Regions from separate parts of the Pediococcus pentosaceus ATCC 25745 genome, predicted to be linked through region 2. Evidence: riboswitches for the same ligand, from Rfam matches in the RefSeq annotation. Region 2 holds a riboswitch; the other holds the start of a gene.

Region 1 (16,259 bases), 230 kb from region 2:
GCGGTTGAGTTCCGCTGTATCTAAAGTGGAGTTGCTTACCTTCGATGCTGAACCTACATCATCCACCCGATAGTAATCGACAGTCTTATTTTTCATTCCCCAAGCGGTATTGGAGAGCTCTAACTGATCAATCAAATCACTGACAACCGAATGATATGATTCGCCAGTAGCTTTTTCGATGATCGCCGCTTGTAAGATAGTATTGGCTCTAGAATCTGCAAACGTTCCTTGCATTGTCGAATCATAGATAGCATTTGCATTAACTTCTTTGACTAAGCTCTTAGTCTTACCACTACTAGCGATGGTATCCGCCGTAATCCCTGAAGCCTGATTCATCACATCGGCCACTTTCACGGATTCTGCTCCAGCAACTTCGCTGTCATATTTTGAAAGCTTATCAGTGAGCTTAACTTTGCCTGTATCGATTAAATGCATGATAATCCCAGCATTAATCGTATCTTGGATTTTCCCCACTAAAAATTGGCTATTCGCCGTCATTTCATTTTTAGCAGCATGGTTAGCATAGCCCCGTGAACTCGTAAGAATCTTCTTACCCGTCGCTAAGGCTGCTGAACCGTTATATTCACCATTATTTAAAATCGAATCTAAATTGGAACTCTTAGCAACTTTTAAAGTTGCTGAGTCTTCTACTGAAGAAGATGTGGTACTAGAACTACTTGAGGAATCATTACTTTTTCCCGTGTACTTTGCAATCATATGTGTAGCAAGTGAGTCCTTATTGACCAAGGTTACACCGAACCCTGCACCAGCAAAAACGGCTAACGAACCAACCGCCACTCCTAACCACGTTAGTGTTTTTTTCATACAGTATCTCTCCATTTTTAATAAGTCACAATTAAATCTATCATTTAATCTATAAATTTTCAACGTCTTAACCCGAAAACGGGCTTTGTTATCGGGCATTTACTCCATATTGTAATATTGCCGTAATGTTTTGTAACAAAATAAAAGAGCTCCTAATTTGCATTAGTAGCTCTTACTTAGTTTCTCCATAAATTGATTTTAACCCTGCAAGGTCGGCTGGCGATAAAGCCGTTTGCTCGCGATCCAACGGGTACATGACCGAATCCTCAGCTTGGCTGTGGTCTAAGCCCAAGGCATGCCCGACTTCATGGGTGGCGACGGCTTGTGAAACGGCTTTGTTGTAGTAAATGTTGAGTTTGGCGGACGCATGGTTGGCGATTCGACTAACTACGCCCGTTTGTTCCATAATTTTTGGCCCACCAATCCCTAGCTCAATCGTGCGGGATTGATTTAGCGGTACATTTTTACGATAGGTTCCCAGCTCTAAATGATTTAGCCAGCCTTGTTCCGCTCCCGGAACAATTTTAACAATCCCCGTGGCATTGTAAGTCGCAATGGCGCGCTTAAAAACATTCTGGACAGCATCAGGAGTTCCCGCTTGATAACTGTAGTAGTATTTATTCGATAAATTTTTGTTTTTAACAATCGATTCCACCGGGGTTGCGTCGTCACTGACATCCTTTTTGGTCGACGTCTTATTTTGATTAAAATTCCAGTTTGAATCCAAAATCGAATTTAAGTTAGTCGTTACCCGACTAACTCCGTTTCGAAATGTCTGTTGCACATTATCTGGTATCTGGACTATGTTATTTTTAATGACCCACGTTGCTCCCAAGAAAAGCAACAACCAGGTTAGCAGTGTTCTGATTCGCAAGTAGCATTCTCCTCACTCATTGGCAGTAGCAACATTTTATACCTATCCTTATAAATTCTAACAAAAAAAGCTCAGCACTTTAACAAATACTAAGCTTCTTGATAATTTCGTAAAATTTGGAAGAACTGTTCACCATATTTTTGGAGTTTGCTTTCCCCGATTCCTTTCACGTCTAACATTTCATCGAGCGTGTCTGGCATGACTGTGCACATATCGTGCAAAGTTTGATCGGAAAAGATGACAAACGGAGGAACGTTTTGTTTTTCAGCTAGTTCCCGACGAAGCGCCCGCAATTCTTCAAACAACGCGTCGTTTTCTGGTAAAGACTTATTTGCCTTAAGTGCCACTTTTCGAGCCACTTTTTGCTGACCTAAAAGAACGCGTAAGCCCTCCTCGGTGATTTTCAAGACGGGAAACTGGCCGCCGTCTGGGGCGATGTATCCAGCCGCTGTGAGAAAATCGATTAATTCGGTCACGCTCTTCTTGGTCCGCTGCTGCATTAAACCGTATGTCGATAATTTTTCATAGTGCAACTGTTTTACCCGCTGATTTTTCGAACCCGTCAGTACGAGGGCGACCATTTCTTTTCCAAAACGTTCCCCCATCCGCCGGATACAAGACAACACTTGCTGAGCCTCAATCGTCACGTCTTGTAGAGCTCGCGTATCCAAACAGTTACTACATTGCCCACAGTCTGGAGCATCTTCATTGAAGTAATTTAGAATGTAGCGCTGTAAACACTTTTGCGTATTACCATACTGACTCATCGCCTGTAGCTTTTGGTATTCCATCGTCATGCTGGCTTCGTCTCGTTCGGATTGTTCGATATAGTAGTGCTGAATCTGAACGTCGCGCAATTTGTATAACAAGATGGCTTCACTCGGTAGACCGTCTCGCCCTGCACGCCCCGCTTCTTGATAGTAGGATTCGATACTGCCCGGAATCTGGTCGTGGATGACAAAGCGCACGTTACTCTTATCAATCCCCATCCCAAACGCGTTGGTTGCAATCATAACTAGCACTCGATCATACAGAAAGTCGTCTTGATTTTGCCGACGTTCTTCTTTCGAAAGTTGTCCATGATACATGGCCACTTGGAAATGCTTTTTAGTTAAAAGGCGATGGAGCCGTTCGACCTCTTTCACGGTACTGGCGTAGATAATGCCCGATTGATCTGGATTCAATTTCAAGTAGTCGATCAAAAAACGGTCGCTGTCTTGATCCTTGACGACTTTAAATGAAAGGTTAGGTCGAGCAAATCCAGTTTGAACTTCCTGTTGGATGGCTAAGCGTTGCTTAATATCCTCAGCTACCCGAGGCGTCGCCGTAGCGGTGAGAGCGATAATCGTTGGTCGAGTTGGAAGATGATGGATGATATCCGTTAATTTTAGGTAGCTCGGTCGAAAATCATGCCCCCACTGTGAAATACAGTGGGCTTCATCGATGGCAATCAAATCAATCGGTAGTTCTGCTAAGCGATCAAAGTATTCGGAATCGAGGCGTTCTGGTGAAATATAAAGCAGCTTCACCGCACCCTGGCGCGCTTGGCTAAACCGCTCGTTGATTTCCGCATAATCTAAGGAGCTATTGATGAAGGTGGCGTCAATTCCGTTGGCTGCTAGAGCATCAACTTGATCTTTCATCAAAGAAATCAAAGGCGAAATAACTAAGGTTAGTCCCGCCTGCATCAAGGCTGGAATTTGATAACACAGTGATTTCCCTCCGCCCGTTGGCATGACGGCCAAAACGTTTTGGTGGTCCAAAACTGCGTTGATGGCTCGCTCCTGCCCTGGTCGAAACGCATCATATCCAAAATTTGATTTCAAAACTGCCTGTGGATTCATGTAATTCCTCTTCTTCTCTTTGGGATGTTAATGACGGGTAAATAATAAAAGGAGTCTGACAATTAAGTCACCTCCTCTTAAATTCGTCACCTATTTACTTTTATACTAACACGCTTGGCCTAATTTTTATATTTCCAATCTTTTTGATAGTATGCTTGTTCCCAAAATTCATACTCTAATTCGCAACTTCGCAAGAAACGTTGTTCGATTTCATGTTGGCGTTCCTCACTGAGACCTATTGCTAATTCGTCAACCATACCAAATAAAGTTTTTACCATGCTGCCATCAATTTGACCTGGTTGAGGTTGATAAAATTCAATCCAGGGTAAGAAGGGATTATCTGGTGCTGCTCCGTCCACAATTTGCTGACTAATTTCAGTATACGTCCAAGGACAAGGTAACATTGCCGCAATTAAGTCGATTAAATCTCCCGTTCGTAAAGCGTTAAAAAGATGCTCATTATATAGGTAGGTAATTGGTCGCTGTTTGGCATGTTGATGGTCGCTGAGCTTTTGACCAGCGATGTCACATAGGATTTGATGTGCACCAGCTTCGTCATTTAAAGTGTAGCGAATCTGTTCCTCAAAAAAGCGCATCTGGTCTTTAGTAGTACATTTGGAAAGAGCGCCCGCATAGACTTTGGCGAAGGCATCTAAAAAACAGGTATCCTGTTCAACGTAGACCATTAAGGCCGCTGCCGGAACGGCGCCCGCTTGAATTCCTCGCACGAATGGATGATTTTCAATATCGGCGAGGACGGGTTGAGCAATTGCTTTTAAACGTGCTGAAAACATAGCTTTCCTCCTCATCCCTTAACGATCGCTTTAATTTTTTGCATTTGAGTGGGCACTGCCGTCATCTGCGTAAACATACTAATGGCCGCAAAGCCTTTGACTCCCGTAGCCATCGTCTGGGGGAGATTATCAAGCGTGATACCCCCGATGGCGACGATTGGATAGTGACTCAGTTCGACGAGTTCTTGGAGTTTGGCTACACCGAGTGCGGCTCCCGCGTCGGCTTTAGAGGTCGTTTCAAAGACCGTCCCGGTTCCCAGATAATCAATTCCATCGAGTTGGTTAGCCTGTTTGACTTGCGCTTCGGTGTTACAAGATAACCCGACAATCATCGAACCCTGAACCCGTTTTAAAACTGACTCAATTTTTTCATCTTTTTGACCCACGTGAATGCCTTCAGCATGAATGGCTAAAGCTAAGTCCACGTCATCATCAATGAACAACGGTACGTGATACTTTTGGGTTAACTGATGGCATTTTTCAGCCAGTTCGGTTAATTCAGCTGGATTATCGATACTGTTATAACCCTTTTCCCGTAGTTGAAAGGCCGTTGCCCCGGCTTGTAAGATTTCTTCCACTTTAGGTAAGAAATCCGCCTTATTAGCAACATCTTGGGTGCCGGCCACAAAATAAATTTTTAACATATCTGAATTGAATTTCATTGTTCTTCCTCACCATAAGCCCAATGGTTCAAGGGACCATGTCCATGGCCAACTTGAATCCCATCACTAATCGCCGCATTGATAAATGCTTTACCAGTGCACAAGGCTGCTTTCAAAGATGCTCCCTTAGCTAGTTCGGCAACAATCACGGAAGAAATCGTGTCGCCTGTGCCATGGGTGTTATTCGTTTCAAAACGGGGTCCCGTCAATTCCATTTCTTCGCCATTTTCAAATAGGACGTAATCTCGACTTTCAGGTTGATCACTAAAATGACCGCCCTTAATTAAGACGTTTTTAACCCCGAGTTGTTGCAGGCGACGAGCGGCCTCTTTCACATCGGCATTATTTTTGATTTCCATCCCAGCTAATTTTTCTACTTCCGGTAAGTTGGGGATGATTAAGTAGGCCAGCGGTGCGAGTTGGGTACGCACGGCATCAACCGCATCATCACTCAGGAGCTTTGCGCCCCCTTTAGCAATCATGACGGGATCGACGACGAGTGGTCCAAAGTCGTATTTTCGATAGTTTTCCACCACGGCGTTTACCACCGCGGTGTTAGCGAGCATGCCAGTCTTGGCTACCTTGATATCTAGATCTTCCGCCAAGGCTTTAAATTGTTGGTCAATCATTCGTTTGGGCATAACTTCTACATCGAGCACGCCTAACGTGTTTTGAGCGGTAACGGCCACCACCACACAGGTCGAAAAAACGTGACGCTCCTGCATCGTCTTCATATCGGCTTGAATGCCGGCGCCCCCACCACTATCGGTGCCGGCGATGGTTAAAACTTGAGGTACTAATTTACTTTTCATGATTTATGCTTCTCCAATTTTCATAAGGTCTTGAACTTGTTCAGGGGTGATATTAGCTAATTCGTCTAAAAGATAGGACAAAAAACTGCCTGGTCGATTTTGTTGATCGAGTTGCGCCGCTGCACGTTCTCCCGCACACGAGAGTACCAAACTAGCGGTAACAGCAGCATCTAAAGTATTTTCAGCTACGGCGCTGAACGCTCCTACGATACTGGATAATAAATCGCCGGAGCCCACGATGGCTGGTAACAACTTAGTGTTATTGTGCACCGTGATCACTTGTTGACCGTCGCTGATATAATCGACTTCACCACTAGCAATCACCACGTTCTTAAATTTCTGGGCACAAGCTTGGACAACTGCGCTCATGTCGCCGGTCCCATTTCCAGCGTCGATACCGCGCGTTTGCCAATCGATACCGGCTAAAACGGCGATTTCTCCGATATTTCCACGAATCACATCGAAATGATATTTTTCTAGTAACATCAAATTGAGGGCTTTGCGGTACTGGGTGGCACCGACTGCGACGGGATCTAAGACGAGTGGTTTTTGATATTGATTAGCTGCTTCACACAGCTTATTCATCAGTGGCCAGCTCTCTTTACGAGAAGCGCCAGCATTAATCACCACGGCCGATGCGAGTTGGACGAGTTCCTCCGCTTCACTAACTTCATCACTCATGATGGGAGAAGCTCCCACCGCATTTAAGCCATTCGCCACCAAAAATGGGGTAACAAAATTAGCATAATTAACTACTACCGGATTAACTTCCCGGATTTTGGCAATATCTTGAAGGTTCATAATAAGCTCCTTACCAATATCTATCACTGCCCTTAATGTCGAAAAAACCACCCTTTTGTAGACAGAAGGATGGTTTTGGTTTCAACAATTAAACACTTTCCTTCGCAAGTACTAACTTACAGGTTCAAAGGGATCACGCTGAACAAGCGTATCTCAGTTCTTCTAAGAACACCCCTAGTGCAGATATTTATTAAATTTTGAATTCGGTTTCATGATACAACTTTTTGTCCATCGACTCAAGTTGAGCATATCATTACTACTTTAGATGGTGGACTTGCTACAATGGAGATGAACCAAAAAACTTAACTTTTAGGAGGTATTGTTTTATGTCTGATAACGAAAGATTGGAAAATACTAAAGATAGAGTTACAGGTAAAGTTCGTGAAGGTGCCGGCAAAGTAACTGGCGACAAAAAAGAAGAAACTAAAGGTAAAGCTCAAAATATGACTGGTAAAGTCAAAGATAAGCTTAAAGACGTCAAGGAATCAGCTGAAGGCGCCATGGAAGAACTCAAAGATAAAATGCATAAAGACGACAAATAAAAAGAAGGTTCGCTTAACGGCGAGCCTTCTTTTGGGTTAAAAAACTATTTTCGTTTTAGCTTCTTGAATATAATCCAGCCAACGCCAATTACGATGAGCGCAATTACCGCCAGTCCGATGAATAAGGCCGAATGATTTTGAATCTGATGGCGCTTAGCGACCTTCAAATCAGCTGGCTTAATCTTGAAGTTCTTTTCAAATTTCCAATGATCTTTTCCATGTTGCATGGTCAAAACAAGCTTGTATTGACCTGCTTTTATATTTTTAGGTACTTGGATAGGATTCTCAAAAGTTGTTTCAGGCGTAATGTCAATCCGCTTAGTTTCCTTTTTGAGGGTTTTATTATCCATATTTTTGATGGACGAAACCGTTTTGACACTCTTAAGTAAATTTTGATGATGGTTGGTAAGCTTTGCATCTAATTCGTAAGTACTCAAGTTAGGTTTAGTCATCTTCAATTGATCTAGGGATAACCGTGGTTTGGGACGTTGGTCATGATTTCCGCGGATTACGAACGGAATGTTATAAGCAACCGTGTTAGAAACTGTATTTTTCTTTGCTGTTGTCGTTTTCTCCGTAAAATGTAATCCAGCCATCAAAATTCCATTGAAATCTTTAGCTGGAAAACTAATGCTGCCGTGAATAATTTGGCTACTGTTGGGAGTAACTTCGACTTCTTTAGGCAACCTAATCATTTGAGTCAATTTGTAAACCGTATTAGCTTTTTCCGGAGTACGATCAGAATAGTCAACAATGCCGTTACGATTAGTCCGAGCTTTGTTCACTTCAATTTCAAATCGCTTGGTCTTTTTAGTATTATTTGTGATTTTAATACCAAATGATTCCTTACTAGCTGGTGGCCATTTGATGTCAAAATAGCTATCGGCTCCATCCGTCTGATGTTCCGAAAAAATGGGTGTCACTGAATAACTAGCAAGTTTATGATCAGCATGTACATTCGTCGCAGTTAGAATGCTGATTACAAATATAAATACCAACGTGAATATTTTTTTCATATCGATCTCTTTTCAAAAAAAGAAGAGAGAACTAAGTCTCTCCTCGGAATAATGGTGCTATTCTGTAATTTGTTCTGTTTGAGTCTTAGTTAAATTCCATTGAATAGCAGTGCTATAATCCTTTACTTCTTTTATTCCATTATATTCAAGGCTTACAGATAATTTATCAGCGTTTTCCCCGACGATATTAGAATCTTTAGATGCTACTACTGCTGCAGCATCAGAAAGTGTTGCGTCACCAATTTTTACCGTACGAGTTGCATCTGTGTCACCTAATTTAGCAGATAGTTGGTATCCTTTAGTATCTCCAGAATAATCTGTAACTTTATAGTTAACATCTTGAGAACCAAAGTTTACATCCCCACTTAAAGGTTGTGGATCAAAATTGATTGCAGAATCAATGTCTAACGTGACATCACCTTTAGTAACTGTAGCAGTTGCGGTTGTATTCCCGGTTAGCTTATCAGCTGCATGAGCTACACCACTATTGGCAACACCTAATAACATACCACCACATAACATTGCACTTAAAATAATTTTCTTCATCTTAATACCCCTTTTTTAATCTGCTTCCCCGATACTACAACTAATCTAATCATCAATAATTCAAATGTTACTAATGATTTTCATTTATATATTGTGAATATTTTCATAATATATAAAAGTCTTATTTTTATGTAAACTTTTTAGCCTCCTCTATTTTGGATTAATACTATAATTCGTAATTAAGGGCGCCTTTAGGGATATTGACATACTGAATCCCAGCATTCAGTATGTATAAAAACGCATAAAGATAGATAAGTGATGGCTAATGCTATCTATCTTCACAAGCATTATATTATACACGTTTAGTTAAATACAAGCTCTTTTTATAAAAATCGAGTATTTTTGGAAATTCGTCTTTAAAGACCGCTTTTCCCTTCTTAACCAGCCATATTAATTGGGTTTTAAATCGTTCCCCCATATAATTAAGTTAAGCTAATTCAACTTAATTAACGGAGGTGCACTATGAATTTAGTTCAAGCTTTCTTGCTATCATTTACCGCCTTTTTCGCAATTATGAACCCTTTTGCTAACTTACCCATGTTTGTGAGTTTGACTGCTGATAATAATAGAAAAGAAGTCGATGCCATTGCACGCTTAGCCTTCATCGTTGCGACCGTGATTGTGGCACTTTTTGCACTACTAGGTAATTACATTTTTAGTATCTTTGGTATTAATCTTTCAGCTTTACGGATTATGGGTGGAATCATTCTAGGTTTGATTGGTTATCACATGATCCAAGGGAACGTGTCCCCTATTCAGCATGATCCCAAGCAATCGGTTAAGGATTCCATTAACAGTAATAATACTGACGTAGCGATTTCTCCACTGGCTATGCCGGTGCTGGCTGGTCCTGGAACCATCGCCACTACTATGAACTTGTCGAGTAGTACCAATCCCTTCATCGTGATTAGTGCTTTTGTCGTTCTATCGGTCATAACTTATTTCATTTTTATCTACGGGGAACAAATTATGGCTAAATTGGGTAATAACATTATGAACGTGATTACGAAGTTGATGGGATTGATTCTGGCAACAATTGGGGTGCGGATGTTAATTATGGGGGTGCAGGTGGCGTTTCATTGGTAGAAGGATTAAATAAACTAAAAACACATTCTGAAAATATGCAGAATGTGTTTTTAGTTGCTGATTATAATAATATCTAGCAAATTTATTTAAAAATTCAATTCATAATCTGTTAACCTAATCTTCATTAATTTCAATTTTTCCTACTACTAAAATATATGATAAAGCTCCTACTAATGCGATAGCAGCAATAAAAATTAACGCAGATGAGAAATTACCTTTTGATACAAGGAAACCAATCACAATTGGTATCACTATCGAAGATAATGCTCCACAACCGTTAAAAATTCCTCCGGCTAAACCAATTAAATGTTTAGGAGCTAATGCTGTAACAAACACCCAAGTGATCGTCGCTAAACCGTTTCCAAAAAATGCTATAGACATAAACATAATTATTAGTGCGGGACTACTTACATAGTTAGCACCTAAAATTAATAAGGTTAATAGTAATCCAGTAATTACAGGTGCTTTCCGTGCGAAACTTGCTGACTTACCACTCTTCAATAATTTATCAGACATAAAACCAGCTAAGATAACTCCACAGAACGCTGCCAAATAAGGAATGGACGATAACATACCTGATTGCAAGAAGTTAACGTGTTTAGCCTTAGTTAAATATGTTGGGAACCAAGTTAGGAAAAACCAGAATGTTCCAGAGATGGCAAATTGACCAATATAAATTCCTAATAAACGCCGTGTAAATAATTGCTTAATATTTTCCCATGTTATTTTTGTTTTTTCTTGCTTTGTATTAGAGTTTGACTGTGCATCATCACCTTCGGAAATCGCGCCGCCCGCTTTAATGTATGCTAATTCGTCATCACCAACAAACCGACTCTTATTGGGATCAGCATATAAAATATACCAAACAACTGACCAAATTATTCCAATGATTCCTGTGACAATAAACAGCCCTCGCCAACCGATTGTATTATGAATTGAATATAAAATTGGTGTAGAAAAAGCCAGTCCTAGGAATTGGGCCGATGAATAAATACCGATCGCAGAACCTCGTTCATCTTCTGGAAACCAATAAGAAATTGCTCGATTATTAGCAGGCATAACAGGAGCTTCAAAGAAGCCTACTCCTAATCTCAGTCCCATTAATTGTCCAAAGCCACCAATAAAGGCTTGAAAAACAGTAACTAAGGACCAACCAAATAGACTGATGAAATACATAATTCTAGAACCAAATTTATCTAATAGAATACCACCTGGAATTTACATTGCAGCATAAATCCAACCAAACGCTGAAAAGATTAGCCCCTGTTGAACCGTTGATAAATGAATTTCTTTAGAAAGTTCCGGCATTGCAATTGAAACATTGGTTCTGTCCATGTAATTAATTACGATATTAATGAATACTAACGCTAAAATAACATAGCGCATATTGGTAGATAGTTTTTTATGACTACTTTCCATAGTAAACCTCCTTAATAAACTCGAATCTCATTTAATGAAATTTGTTGACTACCATTGGTTTGTAATAATTCAAATTTTAATTTTTTAGTCTCAATCGTTTGATCTAATTTTTGGACAATATGTCTTTCTCGATTAGAATCTGTTTGCCATAATAAATGCCACTCATCCTCACTTTGATAGTACACTCGATAAGATTTAATTAACTCAGGAACCTGTTCAAAGTAAGTTTTGTGATGATGGAGGTTAATAATGTCTTCATTAACGTCATCATTAAAAGTTAAATTAATTTGCTTTATATGTTGCGGCTTCGTCCAAGTAAGTTGAATTTCTTCTGGTTTATTTCTGAAATTAGTCACCCACATATTAGGACCACCATATGGTCTCACATACCCATTAATAATTTTTTCTGCTGAATATGCTTCTGTTTGTTCCACTTTAAAAACAAAGTTCCGACGACTAATCGATTGATTAGTCCAATACAACAAAGGACTTTTACGTGAATAGTCATGTAATTCTGGCTGACTCAATTCTTGAATTGGATCATTTACATAGCTCAAAACACCGGCAAATTCTTGATGCCCTAGATATACAGAACAATTTTCATTTTTTTCTACTATCACAAAAATATTTTGTGGTTGTTCTGGTTGCCAATCAATATTAACTGTTTTCCATCCCATAAAGTTTGCTTCAACTTCAATTGTCTGTTCATCAATTTTAGAATCTGGGATATAATTCTGTGGTTTTCCTGTGCTATACCAAGTAACTTTTAATTCTGTTGCTTTGGCCGTTGAAATAAGGAGTTTAAGTTCTTTAATATTAGGATCTACAGGCAATGTGAAGGCAACCGCTTTATCAAGTGGATACGGATCCATATCTACCGCATATGTATTAATTTCTTTTAACGCGCTAGATGCAGTCACTTCAGCCTTTCTTGCCAAATCATTTAAATCTTCATTTTTAACTCCTAAAACAGAACCATCCTCTCTCAATAAGGTTTGCTGATATTCCTGCAAATAATTAGAATAAATTGCGGCTGGCTTAATTTGCTTTTCATTTGCCAAAGCAGCTGCCGTACCCGCAGCTTGTCCCATTACTGCGCAAGTAGCCATTACCCGTACTGTTCCAAAAGCCACGTGTGATACTGAAACATCCCGTCCAGCAAAGAACAAATTATTAATATCCCGCGAATATAAAATACGATAAGGAATATGATATACACCATCTGCAACAGAATGCTTTGCACCAACAGAATCGTTGTACATCCCACTTGCTGGATGTAAATCGATTGACCATCCCCCAAATCCAATTCGATCATCAAATAATGTTTGTTCTTCAATATCCTGTTGCTTTAATACATATCCGCCCTTAAAACGACGATATTCACGTTTACCAGGAACTGAACCAATCCAATCCAGGGTTAGATTGTCTGCATCATATTTTCCAGAATTTTTAATGTAATCCCAAATACCATAAACTACTGATTGTAGCTCGTCTCGTATTTTTTCGTTATCATGTACAATATCTAATTCTCCGCCCCATTCAATCCACCAATAGGCACATCCGTTATCCTCTTTTCGAATAATTCGGTTATTTACAATTGATGTTTCTGTGATGTCTTTAGCAAAACTGGGCTTGATATATTTCACTGGGTGTCCCACGTTGCGCGTGTAGAAAAATAAGGAACTCCCAAGCGTATCCTCATCTGCCTCGAATGGAGCTAAACTCTCGTTGTAAACATTACTGCTCTCGCGTCCTATATTAAATTCAGCTCCCGCTAAGAACCCGATTAAACCATCGCCCGTACAGTCAATGAAGTAACCGCTTTCAAATTCTAGTAAAGTTTCTGATGCTGACATAAAACCAGTAACGCTTTTAATTGTTTTATCTTGATTCATTACTATCGAGGTCACTTCAGTGTTTAAAAATAGTTGAATATTTGGTTCTGCTTTAACCTTTTCCATCAAAAGTACATCCCATAAATAAGGATTTCCTTCAGGATTACGATACTGGTTTTCAACAAATAACTCTCCCATTATCCCCGTCTCTCGAGCATAACGATTCACACCATGTTTAGTAGCACCAGCTACCCAAACACGTACCTCACTACTAGAATTACCTCCCAGTACTCCACGATTCTGGACTAAACTAACTTTTTGTCCAAGACGAGCTGCTGCAATAGCTCCACAAATTCCAGCCAGTCCTCCCCCAATAACAGTTATATCAGAATTAACCTTCCTCTTTAACATTGTCACCATTTTGTTATCCCTCCTTTTGTCTTAACAGTACTACAAAGGAATTCTCCACTCCATTTACTTTTAAGCCCAAAACATGTATTATTTTGACCAAAAAGAGGTGATACTTTTGGCCACTCTAACACAAGGATATACATACTGGGAAAACAAACCTAGTTTTCAACTAGAATCTGATATCGGCTCCAATTATGTGATGTATATTATCGAAAGCGGTTCCTGTGAATTTGAATTTTCTCAATATTCCGGAATCGCTTCTGCCAATGATATTTTATTAATTCCGCCTTATGTCAAATTCAAACGTAATATGCTTGAACCGATGTGTTTCCATTTCATTAGAGTAATCCCCGATCCAGTCACACCGACTTTTATAGGTAAACACCACTTAGGATCACATCGCTTTTATGAAAACTGTGAATTTCTACGTAAAACAAATTTCAGTTTAAACACAGATTCACATTATATCCAAAATCATATCGTAGAAGATTTCTTCATGCTTTTAAAAATAAAAAAATTTAAACCTATAGAACCGAAACAAGCATTATCTAGAAATAACATTATTAATTCTGCAATTGAACTTATGGAACACAATTCTTCTCTTTCAATTAGTGAAATAGCCCAATTTACCAATACAAGTACCGCTTATTTTTCAAGGATTTTCAAAAAAACAATAGGTGAAACTCCCGTCTGTTTTTACACAAAAATAAAATTGAAAAAAGTTCAAAAACTACTAATCACTACAAATCTAACGTTAGCAGAAATTTCCGAACAAACCGGTTTTACAGACCCATTTTATCTAAGTAAGGTTTTCACCACCCATTTAGGATGCTCACCACGTACATATCGAAAAAATCATATTATTTAACATACCAAAAGATAGGATAATAAAATGCATATTAGGAAATATCAAATCACTGACGAAGATTCAACTTTAATGATGATTTCTAAGTCTATTCGTGAAACTAATCAAAAAGATTATAATCAAAAACAAATTGAAGTATGGAGTAACATTGATAAACAAAAGTGGAAAAAATCTACTTTAAATAATATCGCTCTAGTAGCCATTAATTCTTCTGGCGTTATTGGATTTGCAGATATGAGTACATCTGGGTACTTAGACCATCTTTTTGTTCATCCTAAATATCAACGTCAACGAATCGCTACTAGCCTAGTAAACAAATTAGAGCAAACCATTACATCCTCTGAATATTCTACTTATGCCTCTATTACAGCAGTCCCTTTTTTCGAGAAAATGGGCTATCATATTATTCACACTAATTGTGCACTGCTACGCAACACTTATTTTTTAAATTATAAGATGGTTAAATAAAAAAGCATCCAATCTGTGATTGGGTGCTTTTTATTTTAACGATTAAATTAGAAACTAGCATTTCCTGGTGTACGAGGGAATGGAATTACATCGCGGATGTTTTCGATTCCGGTTACGTACATAAGTAATCTTTCGAATCCAATTCCGAAACCAGAATGTTCAGTTTCTCCGTATTTTCTTAGTTCAGCGTACCATTCGTATTCCTTAGGATCGAGATGGAATTCGGCAATCTTTTCGTTGATCTTGTCGAGACGTTCTTCACGTTGACTACCACCGATTAATTCACCGATACCAGGAACCAAAAGGTCAACTGCAGCTACAGTCTTGTGGTCTTCATTTTCACGCATGTAGAAGGCCTTGATGTCCTTAGGATAATCCGTGATGAAGACAGGTTTTTGATATACCTTTTCACTTAAGTATCTTTCGTGTTCAGTTTGTAAATCAATGCCCCATTCGACTGGGTTTTCAAACTCTTGATCGGCATTCATTAAGATGTCGATGGCTTCTGTGTATGAAACTCGGGCAAAGTCAGCATCCTTAGTAGCTTCCAAACGAGCTTTTAATTCTGGATCAACGGCACCGTTCAAGAATTCCAATTCTTCTTTAGCATTTTCCAAAAGATAGTTAACCACGTACTTCAACAAATCTTCAGAAGTATTCATAATATCTTGAAGGTTAGCAAAGGCCATTTCTGGTTCAATCATCCAGAATTCTGAAGCATGACGCGTAGTATGTGAGTTTTCAGCTCTAAAGGCTGGGCCGAATGTATAAACATTTCTAAAAGCCAAAGCAAAAGCTTCTGCATTCAATTGTCCACTAACGGTTAAGTTGGTAGGTTGTTTGAAGAAGTCCTTGCTTGAATCTACTTCCCCAGCTTCGTTCTTAGGTAAGTTGTTCAAATCTAGCGTTGTTACCTTGAACATTTCACCGGCACCTTCAGTATCACTGCTGGTGATGATCGGTGTGTTAACGTAAACAAAGTTGTTGCTTTGTAAGAATTGATGAACAGCAAAAGAAACCAATGAACGAATCCGGAAAACAGCATAGAAAGTGTTTGTCCGAGGACGTAAATGAGCTTGTTCCCGCAAGAATTCAGGAGTATGTTCCTTCTTTTGCAATGGGTAGTCACTGTTTGAGCTACCTAAAATTGTGATTGAACTAGCTTGAATTTCAAATGGTTGCTTAGCCTTAGGTGTATCAGCCACTTTACCTACAACTTTGATTGTAGAATAGATTGCTGCCTTACGAATTTCTTCAGAGTTTTCAAGGGCATTGTTGTCCATGATAACTTGAACATTCTTGATGTAAGAACCATCGTTAATTTCTAAAAAGCTAATTTTCTTTGAAGAACGGATGGTTTTTAACCAGCCAGTTACTTCCACTTCTACGTCAGCATCATGTTCTGCTTGAGAGTAGAGTGTTTTAACTAATGTGTTTTCCATGAATAAATCCTCCATTC
Region 2 (16,259 bases):
CGATAATCATTAACACTACTAAGGAAGCATCTCCAATTCCTTGGAGTAATACAGCCCGCAAGTATCGAACATTGAATAATCCTTTAAAATCAATCAACGGATTGGGTACAGATAATTCACGCCACAGATAAGTTGCGATTAGACCAATACCTATCACCAATAAGCCCCAGCTAAACCAGCTACTCGTGATTTGATCTCCCAAAGTAACTATCCAACCAATGAAGACCATAAAGCCACTCGAAAGAACTACGTTTACCCGTTCAATATTATATGTACTGATTTCTAAATCGATTTTAATACTTGACGCATTGTGGTAAATGATCAGACTTAAAACAATTAAGAAAATATTGATTAATTGCCAGTTTCCCAATAAAAAGGATATTCCGGTTAGAAATAAGGCTAAAACTAGCGCTACTCCTAACATAACATCTCCCATTTTGGTTAAACCCACATTTTTTTCTGGTAAAATTGTCGCAATTAAACTCGGAAGCATTGGTAATAGAATTCCACACCCCGTGGTTTGAATAATCCGGCCCAGTAATAAAATAGGCATATTAAAAGCTATCCCTACTAATAAAGAACCAATCATAAAAATAGCTAAGGATAACTTTAACAACTGAACGACTGACTTTTTTTGCAACCAAACTGGGCCCAATGGATACATTAAAGCTAACCAAGCCAAAGGTAAAATATTCGTCAGTTGTACGACAACTTCATTATTTCCAAATGCTTCCACAATTTTAGTGACTGCCAATGCGGTTGAAAACTCTCCAATCAGCATCACAATCATTCCTAGAATCAGAATGAAGGCCTCACGATATTCACCTTGCACCAATTGATCAAACTGGTGGCGAATCTTATTCATGTATACGCCCTCCTCAAATAAGCTTAATTATAATTTTATTAATTAAAAAAGGTAAAGTAAAGGCGCAACGAAAACTTTTTTCAAATTCGATTGTGGCACATTGAAACCAAACTTAAAAAGTGTTTCAATTAGTTAATAACACATAGGAGAAATAGGATGATGAAAAAGACTATTGATGAAGCAATTGACCATTTACGTGATAATCATATACGGATTACTCCTCAACGTCGGTTAGTACTGGAATATTTGATTGAAAAAAGAAATCATCCAACTGTGGAAACTATTTTTAAAGCGGTCAACGCCAAAGAACCTAGCTTAAGTTTAGCCACTGTATATAATTCACTTAAACTTCTGGTAGATCAAGGTCTAGTCATTGAATTAACTAGTAGTGAAGATGGAATTCATTACGACTACTATGGCCATCCTCATTTCCACGTAATTTGCGTTAACTGTGGAAAAATCATTGATGTTGATTATCCTGAATACGCATCTGATTTAGCTAAAATCGACCGCATTGCTGCTAAAAAAACTGGATACGACATTATTGCCAATCATATTGAAGTCGAAGGGTATTGCCCTGAATGTGCACAAAAAAAATAGGAGTCGGAAAAATTCCGATTCCTATTTTTATTTTCTAAACTTGAGCTGCGGTAATAATTGCTACTTTATAGACATCTTCTTCACTAGCTCCACGAGATAAATCGGAAACCGGTGCATTAAGTCCTTGCAAGATTGGGCCAATTGCTTCAAAACCGCCTAGACGTTGAGCAATCTTATAACCAATGTTTCCAGATTGAAGTTCAGGGAAGATAAAGACATTCGCATGTCCTGCAATTTCTGAATCTGGAGCCTTACTTGCTCCAACAGCTGGAACAAAGGCTGCATCAAACTGAAGTTCACCATCATATGGGGTCTTTGGATCACGTTCTTGGGCAACCTTAGTAGCTTCGCGAACTTTATCTACCATTGGTCCAGCCGCTGAGCCTTTAGTTGAAAAGCTTAACATTGCAACCTTAGGGTCGATGTCAAATAGGCGAGCAGTTTCTGCACTTTGAATCGCAATTTCAGCCAATGTTTCTGCATCGGGATCAATATTAATAGCTGCATCCCCAAAGACATAGCGTTCATTTTCGCGTTGCATGATAAATGCTCCACTAATTCGACGCATTCCTGGTTTAGTCTTGATAATTTGAAGAGCGGGGCGAACTGTATCACCAGTAGCATGAACTGCTCCAGATACCATGGCATCCGCCTTGCCTAAGTAAACTAGCATAGTTCCGAAGTAATTTACATCTTTGAGCATTTCGATAACCTGTTCTTCGGTATTTTTACCCTTACGACGTTCAACTAACTTATCAATCATTTCCTTTTGATCGGCTTCCGGATATTGGCTCGGATCAATAATTTGCACATTTTCAAGGTTTAATCCATGCTTTTCAGCAGTAGCTTTAATATCAGCTTCCACTCCGAGTAAGATTGATTGAACTAAGCCATCATCAGCTAGTCGAATAGCGGCAGCTAAAACTCGAACATCTTCACCTTCGGGAAATACAACTGTTCTATTTTGGCCCTTAATTTTTGACTTCAAACCTTCAAATAAATCCATGAGTTAGTCCCCCATTTTTTTAAACTTTTCAACATCGCGAGCAATCGCCAATTCTTCATCAGTTGGAATTACCATGACTTGGACAGCCGAGTCTTCCGCACTAATGAAACGTTCTCCACGTTTTTCATTAAGCGCTTGGTCAAGTTTAACATTGAAAATTCCTAATTTAGAAGTAATTTTTTCACGCATTGGAACACTATTTTCACCAATTCCTGCTGTAAATACAATTCCATCTAAACCACCCATTTCAGTTGCATAGGAACCAATGTATTTCACAATATTATTAACAAAAATATCGATGGCCATTTGTGCACGATGTTCACCTTTTTCAGCGGCATCAATTATATCACGCAAATCAGGTGACATTCCTGATAGTCCTAGCAAACCAGACTTCTTATTCAAAATAGTTAAGATGTCTTCCGGATTAGTAATATTAAGTTTTTGCATTAAGTAAACTACTAAAGAGGCATCAATATCACCAGAACGGGTTGCCATAGTAATCCCTGCTAGAGGTGTAAAGCCCATTGATGTATCAAATGATTTTCCATCCTTGATAGCTGTAATTGAACTACCAGCCCCTAAATGTAAGGTGATTATTTTTAGTTCTTCTAATGGCTTGCCCATCATCTTAGCCGCACGACCTGCTACATATTGATGACTAGTACCATGAGCACCGTATTTACGAGCCCCATATTTTTCATAGTATTCATAAGGAATACTGTAAAGATAATTTTTTTCAGGTAACGTTTCATGGAAAGATGTATCAAAAACTGCCACACTAGTGATATCTGGTAAAACCTTCTTGAAAGCACGGATTCCTGTAGCGTTAGCTGGATTATGCAAAGGCGCATATTCTTTTAAGTCTTCGATTTGCTTTAAGACTTTGTCATCAATTAAAGCAGAATCTTGGAAAATTTCTCCACCCGCAACTACTCGGTGTCCTACACCGGTAATTTCACTGTAATCTTTAATAATATCTAATTTTAATAGCTCTTTTAAGAGTAAATTAACTGCTTCTTCATGATTTTTAATTGGTTGGTCAATTTCAACTTTTTTACCATCAGTGGTCTTAATCGTGAAGTTTGATCCTGGAATACCGATCCGATCGACAGTTCCTGATGAAATAACCTTTTCTTCCGGCATTTCAAATAATTTAAACTTAAGGGTTGAGCTTCCCGCATTGATTGCAATTGTCTTTTCCAACTTAAATAGCTCCTTCTCTCATAATAATAGCTTATTGTAACGTATTATCTGTTTGTAAGCTTGTAAAATTCATCGTTAGAATTTTTAAATATTATTATTTATTGATATTTCAATGTATTTTGGTTTTAAAATGTCGTAAAAACTTTTTTTAAGCGTGACGTTTTAGCTTCAAGTATCCCACCAACATACTATTTCATAATATCTCTTTGCGTAAACGTTTTCAACTATCAACAAATTTTACATTTTGACTGCAATAAAAAAAGCCTAACACAAAGACTTTATGTTAGGCTGAATATTTTAAATTATTTGTTTGAAAGCTTGCTAGCAGCTGCTTCATCAATAATAACAGTAACGTTATCATGGTTTTGAAGAACACTAGCTGGTAAGTCAGTTGTGACAGGACCTTCGATCATACCTTTGATTGCATCAGCTTTGTCTTCGCCGTAAGCTTCGATCAAAATATGCTTACTCTTCATAATTGAAGCAAGTCCCATTGAAATAGCATAACGTGGAACGTCTTCTTCATGTTCGAAGAAACGAGCGTTAGCATCAATTGTTGATTGAGTTAGTGACACTTTGTGAGTTGTACTGTCTGCAGGTGTACCTGGTTCGTTAAAACCAATGTGACCATTACGTCCGATACCAAGGATTTGTAAATCAATTGGGTTATCTTCGATAATTTGGTCATAGTGCTTGGCTTCGGCTTCAAGATCTGCTGCACGACCATTTGGTAAGTATGAGTGCTTGAATGGTTTAGCATTGAAGAGGTTTTCGTGCATAAAGTAATCATAACTTTGGTCACTATCTTCTGGCAAACCAACATATTCATCTAAATTGATTGAGATTGAGTCCGTAAAATCTAGATCACTCTTAATAATTTCTTGATAAGTGGTAATCGGTGTACTACCAGTAGCTAACCCAAATGTTGTTGCTCCATTTTTCTTTGCATCAGCAAATAGTTTGTATCCTTCTTTTCCGCCTTCTACGTTATCTTTAACAATAATAACCTTCATGATCAAATCTCCTTTTTCGTTTTTGGTATAGTCCAATTATAAAATGGTCTAAACCAAAATGCAAGGATTTATCCTAAAAAATTAAAAATAACTTTCTCTTTACTTATTTAGAATTTAAGATATACTGATTTTGTAACAGGGGTGCTGGGCTTTACCTGGCTGAGATTAAAACTAAATGGTTTTTGACCCTCGAACCTGATATGGATAATGCCAGCGCAGGAAGACTCAATTGTAATATTAGAATGATTATTTTCTAACACAAGATGCAGTGAAGCTGGCTTTTTAAGCCGGCTTTTTTTGTACCTAAATTTTAAAAATGGAGGAATTTATTTATGAACACAAGTGTCGCAATTCAAGTCCTTCCTATAATGGAAGACGAAAAGAAGCTAGTCGCCGCCGTCGACCAAGCTATCAAATATATAAAATCTACCGGTGTTAATTATCAAGTAGGTGCTTTTGAAACCACCCTTGAGGGCGACTATGATCAATTGATGGAAATCGTTAAGAATATTACTAAAATAACTGCTGACGCTGGCGCTCCGCAAGTAATGTCTTATGTAAAGATTAATTACAAACCAGAAGGACAGGTTCTTGGCATTCATGAAAAAACTGACAAATACCAGCATTAATTTTCTACCTATCGTAGCTGTTTTATTAATCTTAGCCATTTGGCAAGCAATTAGTTTCTTCCAGATTATCCCTGAATTCCTGTTACCATCCCCACTTTCGGTTTTAGAAGTTTTTAAAAGTGACTATTCCGCCTTATTTTCAAACTCATTAGTTACTCTGATCGAAGCATTTTGGGGACTATGCTTTGGAGTGCTTTTAGGAGTTGGATTAGCCTTAATCATGGATTTATTTCATCCCATTTATAAAGCGCTTTACCCGTTGCTAGTGATTACTCAAACCATCCCCACCGTCGCGATTGCACCTTTATTAATCCTTTGGTTCGGTTATGGCATTTTGCCAAAAGTAGTTTTAGTAGTCGCTACTACTTTCTTTCCGATTGCAGTCGGCATGCTAGATGCTTTTCGTTCAACTGATAAAGATCTCATTACCTTGATGCGTACTTTAGGGGCTAATACACCTAAAATTTATTTTTACATCAAGTTTCCCGATGCAATTGATTCACTTTTTGCTAGCTTAAAAATTTCCGCTTCATATTCATTAGTAGGCGCCGTAGTTTCAGAATGGGTCGGCGGTTTCAATGGTTTAGGGGTTTACATGACCCGTGTCATGAAGGCCTATGCTTACGACAAAATGTTTGCGGTAATCTTTTTAATTTCAATTTTAAGTTTGGCCTTAATTTTACTTGTTAACTGGATTCAGTATCTTATTACCCCATGGAGGAGAACTAATCATGCTCAAGCATAAAAAATTTTTTAGTCTAATCGTCCTTTTACCTATTTTTACGCTATTACTCACTGCCTGTGGAAAATCAAATTCAGCGGCTAAAACTCAAACCATTACGGTTGCCTTAGATTGGACGCCCAATACTAACCATACAGGCCTCTATGTTGCCCAAGAAAAAGGCTACTTCAAAAAACATCATCTAAAAGTAAAGTTTGTTCAGCCTTCTAAAGATAGTGCCGAACAAATCGTAGCTAGTGGCAAAGCTCAAATTGGGATTTCTGGTCAAGATTCCTTAGCTAGTGCAATTGGCAAAAAGAATCCCCTTCCCCTCACTGCCATGGGAGCAATTCTTCAACATAATACTTCAGGAATTATGTCGCGTAAGGCTGATGGAATCACTAGCCCTAAAAAAATGCAAGGCTATCGCTATGCAACCTGGAATACTCCTACAGAACTAGCAACCATCAAACAAGTGGTTAAAGATGATGGTGGTGATTTTTCTAAGGTAAAAACGGTCCCTAACAATATTACTGATGAAGTCGCTGGTCTCAAATCCAAGGCTGCTGATGCAATCTGGATTTTCTACGGCTGGGCAGGTATTAACGCCGAGATTAAAAACTATCCAGTTAATTACTTTAGTTTTAGATCTATTAATCCTGTGTTTGATTACTACACCCCGCTCATTATTGGGAACAATAGTTTCTTGAAGCAAAATCCAAAGGCTGCTAAAGCATTCATGGCTGCAGCCACCGAAGGTTATCAATATGCCACTAAAAATCCTAAAGCTTCTGCTGATTTATTAATGAAGGCCGTTCCAGAACTTAAGAGTAATCAGAAGTTAATTTACAAGAGTCAAAATTACTTATCTAAATACTACTTAACTAAAGACGGCCAATTTGGAAAAATTGACGCTATGCGCTGGAATAACTTTTACAAGTGGCTTAATGATCATAAACTTGTTGAACAAAAACTCGCTAAAAATCAAGGCTTCACTAATCAATACTTACCAAAACAGTAACTTATCGAGGAATAATTACAATGACAGAATTACTTGTACAACATATTAACCAAAGTTTCGGTGACAAGGAAATTCTCCATGATGTTTCTTTATCAGTAAAACCAAACGAAATTGTATCAATTCTCGGGGTCAGTGGGATTGGTAAAACCACCCTATTTAACATCATAGCTGGTATTAATCAACCCAAGTCTGGCAATATCGTCTTTAACGATGAAGATATTACCGGACAAGCTGGGCACCTAGGCTACATGCTGCAAAAAGACTTGCTCCTCCCCTTTCGAACGATTATGAATAATGTAATCTTGCCTGATTTAGTCAAAGGGGTTAAAAAAAGCGCAGCCACTGCCCGTGCCGAACCACTTTTTGAATTTTTTGGCTTAACGGGTTATGAAAATAAATACCCCCATGAACTTTCTGGTGGAATGAAACAACGTGCAGCCTTGCTAAGAACTTTCCTTTCAACTAAGGACCTAACCCTTTTAGACGAACCTTTTAGTGCGCTAGATGAATTAACCAAACGTGGAATTTATCAGTGGTACACCGATATTAGTCGTCAAATGCAGAATTCAACCTTACTAATTACCCATAGCGTTGATGAAGCCATTACTTTATCTGATCGTATTTATATCCTGAGTGGTAAACCAGCTACCATCAGCCATGAAATTAAAATTACGTCTGCCAAACGTAAACAGGCCGATTTTGAGCTAACTGCCGATTTCATTCACTATAAAAAAGAAATTTTGGATATATTAAATCCTTAAATTAGAGTCCATTTCGGTTGTTGATAGCGTTAACATCCGCTATAGTTAAGGTAGCACAACAAGGAGGTGGACTTAATGAGTGAAACCATTTTATTTAATCCCGGAGATTCAATTGGTAACTTCCATGATTATAATGAAGCTGTTCGTAAGGGACATCTATACAAACAAAAGCAACGTCAAGACGATGATCTAGTAATTGTTAATAATCCTAGTAAAAATGAGGAGTACGCTATTTTCTACGTTAAGGATCGTCATCCCGAAAAAACTGAAAACAGCATCGAATACGATGTTAGCAAAAAGATTTAAAATTTCAGAAAACAATTAAAAAGATGGAATCATACCTCGTTTAAAATCGGGCATGATTCCATCTTTTTTTACCAAACTATACTTAAATGTTCACAGTTATGTTCTCCAGTTTCAATTTCATCTAACATAGCAATTGCATAATCCGCATAACTAATTTCGCTTTTACCGTTAGCATCACTCATTAGCATTTCATTTCCTAAAACGTAATGTCCCTTCTTGGGACCATCAGCTTTAAAATCAGCCGCTGGACTAATATAAGTCCAATTCAATCCATTCTGATTCTCTAAAACTTCTAGTCCTCTTCCCATCATGATTGAAGTGGGCTTAAACACTTCTGGAAATGTCGGAGTTTCATAAAGATGGGTAATATGATCATCGACGTATAGGCTTCCTGCCCCACCCACTACAAATAATTTAACTGACGTTCCTGTCAAAATTTTTACTAAGTGCTCAATTGATGTCAAAAATTGTTCTTCTTTTCCTTCGGCCGCTCTAAATGCATCAACTACTACATCGAAATTTTCTAAATCAGTTGTAGTCAAATCAAATAAATCTTTTTGTAAAATTGAAACATCCATTTTAACTCGGTCTGGATGACGGACGATGGCGGTCACTTCGTGCCCACGCTGAACTGCTTCTTTAGTAATCAATGCGCCGGCTTTGCCACTTGCCGCAATAATCCCAATCTTCATGAAACATCACCTCACCTAATTATTTATACCCCCAGAATAAACGAGTTATTAATCGTAAGCAAATAAAAAGCCGTAACCCCAAATAGAGTTACGACTTTATGATTAATTTTTTCTTGGATAAGTTAAACGAATTAAACTACTATTCATTGCTGGAATTAAGAAGACTAGTATAACCAGACCACTAATTACCCCAACAGCAACTTGCGTCAAGGTCAGAACTCCTGCTGGAATTAAGGCAGCAAATGTTCCCCCTAGGATAATTGCAGCTGAAATTACCACCGTTCCAATAATTCCTGCTGATTTAACAATTCGATCTCCAGCATCCTCGTTACCAAATTCACGGTACTTCATCATCAAGAAGATACTGTAATCTACTCCAAGGGCAACCAACATTACAAAGGTGAAGAAAGGTACATTCCATCCTAATAGATTTTCACCAAGGAATGTACTACTAATAAAGCGTGTAATTCCTAGTCCACCTACGTATGCTAGTAGCAATGAAGCAATGATATAGAATGGTTGTAAGATAGAGCGCGTTACTAACATCAATGCAAGCGTAATGCCAACTAACATAATTACTGCACTACGTAAGAAATCTTGATTAGCAATACTTGATGTATCAGAAGTTTCAGAAGTTTGACCACCAATCGAAACGGAAGCTTTCTTCAATGAAGTTCCCTTGATATTGTTGTTAATCATCGTTTGCAGACTTTCAACTTTTTTAATCGACTTAGCAGTTAATGGATCTGAATCTAAGACCACCGTGATCTTAGCGGCCTTTTTATTTGAAGATAAGTAGACATCTTCTGAATCTTTAAATGTATCACTTTCTAACACTGCTTTAGGCACAAATAATGTGTTAGATGCAGATGAATCTTGAAGTTCTTTCAAGTAATCATTGGATTCAGATAGCCCGTCATTTAGTTTACCAACACTGCCACCAGCGGTTGCCATTTTTTGTTGTTGTCCCTTAAGTTCATTTCCAAGAGTTTGAGCATCATTACCGATTGCTTGGGTATAAGTGGCAATTGCTTGAAGGCGAGTTTGCATTGAACTTACTGAAGCCATTTCTTGGCTAGCTGCTCCAGAAAGAATCGTCATTTGTGTTTGTGATAATGGTTGACCAGCCGCTGCCATCTTTTGTTGTAAGGCCGTCATCAATTGTTGACCACTTACAGAGCTACCACTAGTTGATTGGATACTCTTCAACTCTTGCCCAATTAAGGTCGCTTTAGCACCGATATCTTCAAGTTGACTAGCATCAAAATCTCCACCAGTTAAACCTTTTTGAAGTTCTTTTAAGCCCGCTTGGGCCTTGCTTGTTTGGGAAGTCAACGTCTTCAATTGATCATTAACATAAAGCTGATCTAACTTATCGCCACCTGGTTGAGTAACTGATGCAACCGTCTTGATTCCATCAATACCTTTAATTTGGTTAGTTAAGTTATCAATAACTCTTAAATCACTTTCATTATCAAGCTTGTGATTGCTCTTGATATAGATGGTAGTAGGTTCCGCCGTTCCTTTGCTAAAGTGCTTTTGCACCGTTTTAAATCCTTGCTTAGCAGAATAATTAGCTGGTAGTTCAACGACTGTATCATAATTAAGTTTATTGTTATAAGTTAACAGCATTGGAATTGCTAAAATTACGATGATGCCTAAAGCAATCAATGGATTTTTAGCTGAGTGTCCTGAAAGCCAATCCCACAACTTACTGTGGTTTGATTCTTTTGAATTATGACTAGGCCAGAATACCTTATTCCCGAGTAGTGACATAAAGAAGGGGTTAACGGTCAATAATGCTAGTAGTAAAATAGCAACCCCAATTCCAACCCCCGTTGCCGAACGGTAAATGGAGAACTTAGCCAATGCTAAAGTCAAGAATCCTAATAGAACGGTACTTCCTGAATAAAGAATCGTTTTTCCTGCCACCTTAAGTGAATGCTTCGTGGCAGTTTCTTTATCCATCCCCTCAATCAAATCATTCTTGAATTGGTTATAGAGTAAGATATTGTAATCTGTCCCGATTCCAAACATAACAACGACCATGAAAACTTGGGTAAAGTTTGAAATCGTAAATCCTGTATATTTAGCTAAATTCATCACTGCTGATAAAGCAACGATGAAAGATAGTCCAACAGTTCCTAAAGAAATTAAAGGAACAATTGGGGAACGGAAGACTAGAATTAGCACAATCAAAATGAAGACGATGGCAATAACTTCAGTCTTTTTAAGCCCCTCTTCAATAGCTACCGAGAAATCATCATTTAAGATATCACTACCAGTTACGTAAGTTTTCACTCCGCTCGTCTTAACTTCTTTAACCAGCTTTTGATTCATCTTCCGCACTGAATCCCGCTTACCTACATCTAGTTGCACCAACTGGGTTGATTTATCTTTTGAAATTAATTGCTTCTTAGTTGCCTCACTATCGTTAGGAGCAGTAACTCCTTTAATATCATACTTAGATTTATTATCTTTGATTTTATCAATAGTGTCATTGATACGATCTTTTTGCTTATGGGTTAAAGCTTGGTCACCATTATTAAAGACCAAAACGACCTGGCGCGTATTGCTAATTTTGTGGCCCCAATCTTTTTGGATGGTTTTAGCAACTTGGCTTTTAGCCGTATCCGGAATTTTGGTTTGACCTTTTTCAGCTACTAAGCTAGAAATATTAGGTAACATTACGATTCCTAAAATCAAAACGATAATCCAAGTCACAAACTTGGCAATGTTTTGTTTGATATACTTACTCATACTCTTCTCTCCTATCTATAATTAATCAATTCACTCTTCTCTTAATGCTTATTTCCCTAGTAACTCATCAACATATTCCATCGCTTCTCTCTTAGACAATGGATGATTCTCGATGAAAATCCACTTAAGTACCAACAAAATCGTATTACTATAATGCTTTGCTACTAATTCTAGTGGTACTTTCGAAGTTTGATTTTTTAGATGTTGCTTTAAAATCGTAATAGCCTCGTTTTTAAAGTACTCATAAATGCTGCTCACGATCGAACTATTATTAGCATTATGCTTTGCTAATTGAGTTAATAGTTCCCGATGCTGATCCATGGCCTCAAAGATTTGACCCAATACATATTCTTGAAGATCTTCGTCAGCAACGTCATGATACTGCTCAATATTGCTTTCTTCTTTGAATAATAACCAACAATAATTCAATAAATCTTTTTTATCTTCAAAATAGTTATAGAAAGTTGCCCGCGGGAAATTACTAATCTTACAAATTTCATTAATGCTAATATCGTCATACGATTTTTCCGCTAGTAGCTTATACATCGCATCCGAAAATGCTCTTAAAGTTCTTTGCGCTCCTTTGGTTGATTTTTTCGTCAAATCATATTTCATTTATTCCCTCCAAAAATGTTTTTCTCGATAAACTATTCTATCTCCACATATTTATTTTTGCAACAGTTTAAATTTAGACATGTGTAAAAATACGTTTTCATACAAAAAAAGTTACGATAAAATTAATTATCGTAACTCTGCCTTGGTATCATTCATGTAATTCTAAAGGTAACCCATCTGGATCGAAGAAAAACGTCATCTTTTGCTGATTCAATTCATCCCGCCGAATATCTTCAACTTTAATCCCGACGGAACGTAAATAGTCTACATCTTTTTCGATGTTATCCGTAGCAAACGAAATGTGGCGTAGCCCCGCTGCTTCAGGATATGAAACCCGCTGAGGAGCGTCTGGTTTGATAAAAATTTCAAACATCAAATCTCCATATTTTAAATCTAGTTTTACGTCGTTTCGATCTACGCGTTCCGTTTCTGCAACTACTTCCATCCCTAATTTATGAACATAAAATTCTTTAGCTAAAACGTAGTCCGTACAAATAATTGCGATATGATTAACAGCCCTAACTTCCATCTGGTTCCTCCCCAAAACTTGTTTCCTTCATTTTAGCCTGAAGGGCTAGCTAGAACAACTGATTTAATTTACCGAACCAAATCCTGAGCACAATATTTAACTTCTGTTTTAAATTAAGGTAATATCAAGTCGTAGGAGCTCAGTGTTTGTTTTACGCATAGGAGGAATTTTATTATGAAAATTAATATTACAGAGAATGCAAAAGATTATTTATTAAAGAAAGATATCGACGGTAAGCATATCTTCTTAGCACTTGATGATGGTTCTAGTAAATTTTCAAAATTAGGTGGATCATGTGCTATTGGTAATAAATTCCAACTAGTTATCTCATCTGTTCCTGATCAAGCTTACACGGATACAATTGAAAACGATGCGGATCTTAATCTTACTACTGGTAAAGAAGAGGCTAATTATTTAGGTAATGGGCTAAAATTAGATTATAAAATGGGACTGCTTAAACTCAGTGATGATAGTAGCATCTTAGATGGTGCCGTTACTGTTCAAAATTACGAACCAACAGATGCCCAAACTAAAGACGAACTCGCTAAAGATATGAAAGATATTGGTAATAAAATTTGCTAATAAAAATAAAGAGCCTTAACTTCTTTTTCTGAAGTTAAGGTTCTTTTTTATGCTGCTCTAAACATCATATTGAGTTTCTTTAATTCCATCATTCATTAAATCATATGGATTACTCATTTCCTCTGCGTTCCATTCTGAAACACCCACAACCATTGAAATAGCGAGATTCACTAACTCTGAGCTTTCCTTAATCCGTTTTTCAAACGCATCTTTAGCCCGTTGTCCAGCGATTCTTCCTCCAGTAGCATTAGTGTACAAAAGAATCGCCCACGTCGGATCTTCATTTTCCAAAATATAGGTAATATCATTATCACGCGTCGAACTTTTGATTACCTCTGAAGCAATTTGTAATAAAAGCTGAAGTTGGCGATCACTCATCATTCTCCGTAAATCATTAAAATATCTTATTTTAATAATTAGCGTGGATACGGGAATCTCAAAGCGTCGACTAGTTTCAATAAATACTCCGGCATCTTCCACATATGCAACCATCGTCCGCAAATTAGTTTGTTGATCAAAGGCGCCCCGCTCTACCAAAGCCGCATGTAAATCACTATTCGCCTTTTGCAACGCAATCTGACTCCGTGTTGAAAGATACATGGTCAGTGAAATCAACAACGGCATGATTAGCCAGAAAAGCAACGACCACTGAATTTCGTGATTCAAACCAAAATATTCATACAACATAACTACGGTTTGGAAAGCAATAAACACCATATTTGCTAATAAGCTGGGAATAATTCCCATAAAGTAAGTTACAATTAAAATTCCCATAGTGATGATTAAATAAATTATATTCACAACGATGTTTTGAGAAAGCATCATCAAAACGGCCGTAATGCTAAGCATTAATAAAAGTAGGAGTAGACCAATATCTTCATACAAACGATCTTTGCTATTTTTGTTTTGCATTCTTACGACCTCCATTCATCATGGCTTGCTTTCTAAAAACTAGGTAAACTCCAAAACCAATGACAATCAAAGCTAAAAAGACAATTCCCAAATAAATAATTAATTGACTATTATTACTAATGGTCCGCTTGTGTTCTAAATTTCGATCAATATACTTGTTTTTCTTGAAGCGATAGCTATAGTGGTTGTTATTTTGATCTACCACAATTGCGTCGCCTGTAAATTGATCGATATTCTTTTTAAAATTAAGCTGTGTCGAAGCTAGATAACTGGCTTCCGGAGTAGCCCCCGTTAGGACTAGAATGCCCTTTTTACTATTTTCAGGAGAACGAATTAGTTGCGCTGTTCCAATCGTCTTGCCATAATCTTCCTCAATACTGAGCTTTTCATTAGAAACAAATCCTCGATAGTCATCAGAATATTTGAAATACAAATCTTTATTCAAGGATTTAATCATTGCATTATTAGAAGGGGTCCCAAGTACAATTAAATTATCATTAATCATTGTATCCTGATTAGGCTGTTCAGTATAAAATTTAATTTTTCCAGTATTACTCTTAGCGTAAGCACCCATCAAGTTAAAAATATTTGTTAAACTCTTGAAGTCTATCGCAGTTAATTTTTTAGGTATAACCACTGCTAAGTTGTTATATGTTTGGTTCTTCATAAAGATTGTGGGATAGTTGGTAAAGAGTAAATCGTTACTCTTTTCTGATTTAACCTTCATTTCAGAATTCGTATCTACTTCTGCCCAAGGGGTTTCAGAGTTATCTGAAATTTCTTGATCCTTCATTTCCAAATCAAAAGCTACTCGGACTTCAAAGCTGTTTCCTAAGGAAGTCCCTTTAGGAACCTCCAAAGTAACTTCGTCTCCATTAGCTTTAGCAGCGGTTAATTTTTTACTTCCTAAGGTTGTATCGTTAACGTACACCGTCACTAAGGAACGTTTGAAGTTAAGGTTTTTGCTATATCGAAAATGTAATTTCACTTCGGAACCATCAGCGTTTGTTCGGTCATTAGGCAATGTTACCAAATAATTGGTTTCATGATGACTAGCACCTTTAATCTTATCAATGACATTGGTTAGTTGATACTTACCTCTATCTTGAACTTTAGACATAAAGGTATTTGTTAAATACGAAATCATTTCTGTACTCTTATTCGTCTGTTGCATTAGTTCTGGATTAGCAAAAAACTGGGAAGCCTTTTTTAATAAGCCATCTGTTTTGGCCGTTACAATTAAATAATCACCTTTTTTAGTATAGTGAGTTTTAATTACCGCTCTTTTCTCAACGTCTTTTTCGCTAATTTCCTGCTTCAAAGCTTTAGGAAGATTATCATATTTAGCGACATACAAGATATAATCACCTTTAGTAGCATCCATATTTGTATTTTGGACAACACTGATTTGGTTATTGTTTGTAGTAGTTGCGTGCGAGATACCTGTTAGAGCAGTCATACCAGCCGCTAATTCAGCTTTAATTGGTTGATCAGGGGTGACAATTTTTGAGTGCTGATTAGCTATTGTATCTTCACCAGAAAAATGATCATAAAATGAACGCAATGTGTTTTCTGGATCTTTTACTTCATATTTAAAATTCATATTAGTACCAGACTTAATTGTTAGCCAATTAGCTGGAGTTTGTGCTAAATCATAATTCTTAGCATCTTTTTTATTTAAAATTTGTCCTTTAATTTCAAGTTTATTAGTACCTTGCAGGAGTTCTAGCGGAATCTCAACAGCTTTACTCTGAAAACCACTCTTATGCTCTGGACGAAATGAATAAAATTTAACGCCGTTCATTGATAACGTGATATCAGACGTTGTTTTATCAGCTAACTGTGAAACTTGATAATTAAAATTAAAGGTAGCTTTTTTAACGTTCCAATAATCCATCTTGGTAAAGTACATGCTCGTTGCTGTTGATTTACCAGATAAAGTTGTTGTATCATTTTGAAAATTTTGAGTATAAGTTAGGTCTTCAGCATGTACTTGGCCCACGCCAACTAATGACATTAATAATATCGTTAATGTTAAAATAAT

Evidence for each region. Region 2 has a riboswitch for thiamine pyrophosphate ahead of PEPE_RS01650 (thiamine-binding protein). Riboswitches for the same ligand answer to the same signal wherever they lie in the genome.
Region 1: it holds a riboswitch for thiamine pyrophosphate, as region 2 does, so the genes downstream of both, thiM (hydroxyethylthiazole kinase) here and PEPE_RS01650 (thiamine-binding protein) in region 2, are expected to answer to the same signal.

What each region holds. Positions count from the first base shown of each region.
Region 1 is NC_008525.1:604,203-620,461, reverse strand. Features, by position in the region: gene PEPE_RS02750 (serine hydrolase domain-containing protein) at 1-825, opposite strand, end outside; gene PEPE_RS02745 (matrixin family metalloprotease) at 998-1,699, opposite strand; gene recQ (DNA helicase RecQ) at 1,789-3,543, opposite strand; gene tenA (thiaminase II) at 3,663-4,337, opposite strand; gene thiE (thiamine phosphate synthase) at 4,349-4,999, opposite strand; gene thiD (bifunctional hydroxymethylpyrimidine kinase/phosphomethylpyrimidine kinase) at 4,996-5,811, opposite strand; gene thiM (hydroxyethylthiazole kinase) at 5,815-6,612, opposite strand; TPP riboswitch at 6,693-6,798, opposite strand; gene PEPE_RS02715 (CsbD family protein) at 6,939-7,154, shown strand; gene PEPE_RS02710 (DUF916 and DUF3324 domain-containing protein) at 7,199-8,170, opposite strand; gene PEPE_RS02705 (hypothetical protein) at 8,228-8,716, opposite strand; gene PEPE_RS02700 (MarC family protein) at 9,179-9,802, shown strand; gene PEPE_RS02695 (MFS transporter) at 9,917-11,008, opposite strand; gene PEPE_RS09320 (sugar phosphate permease) at 11,021-11,221, opposite strand; gene PEPE_RS02690 (FAD-dependent oxidoreductase) at 11,233-13,476, opposite strand; gene PEPE_RS02685 (helix-turn-helix domain-containing protein) at 13,574-14,335, shown strand; gene PEPE_RS02680 (GNAT family N-acetyltransferase) at 14,360-14,800, shown strand; gene asnS (asparagine--tRNA ligase) at 14,848-16,242, opposite strand.
Region 2 is NC_008525.1:371,471-387,729, reverse strand. Features, by position in the region: gene PEPE_RS01675 (MFS transporter) at 1-865, opposite strand, end outside; gene PEPE_RS01670 (Fur family transcriptional regulator) at 1,022-1,465, shown strand; gene pta (phosphate acetyltransferase) at 1,500-2,471, opposite strand; gene PEPE_RS01660 (acetate/propionate family kinase) at 2,475-3,674, opposite strand; gene nagB (glucosamine-6-phosphate deaminase) at 3,977-4,687, opposite strand; TPP riboswitch at 4,815-4,926, shown strand; gene PEPE_RS01650 (thiamine-binding protein) at 5,020-5,316, shown strand; gene PEPE_RS01645 (ABC transporter permease) at 5,288-6,061, shown strand; gene PEPE_RS01640 (ABC transporter substrate-binding protein) at 6,048-7,058, shown strand; gene PEPE_RS01635 (ABC transporter ATP-binding protein) at 7,079-7,819, shown strand; gene PEPE_RS01630 (hypothetical protein) at 7,895-8,125, shown strand; gene PEPE_RS01625 (NAD(P)-dependent oxidoreductase) at 8,194-8,817, opposite strand; gene PEPE_RS01620 (MMPL family transporter) at 8,920-11,577, opposite strand; gene PEPE_RS01615 (TetR/AcrR family transcriptional regulator) at 11,626-12,192, opposite strand; gene gloA2 (SMU1112c/YaeR family gloxylase I-like metalloprotein) at 12,341-12,721, opposite strand; gene PEPE_RS01605 (iron-sulfur cluster biosynthesis family protein) at 12,896-13,303, shown strand; gene PEPE_RS01600 (nucleotidyl cyclase domain-containing protein) at 13,361-14,215, opposite strand; gene PEPE_RS01595 (cellulose biosynthesis cyclic di-GMP-binding regulatory protein BcsB) at 14,199-16,232, opposite strand.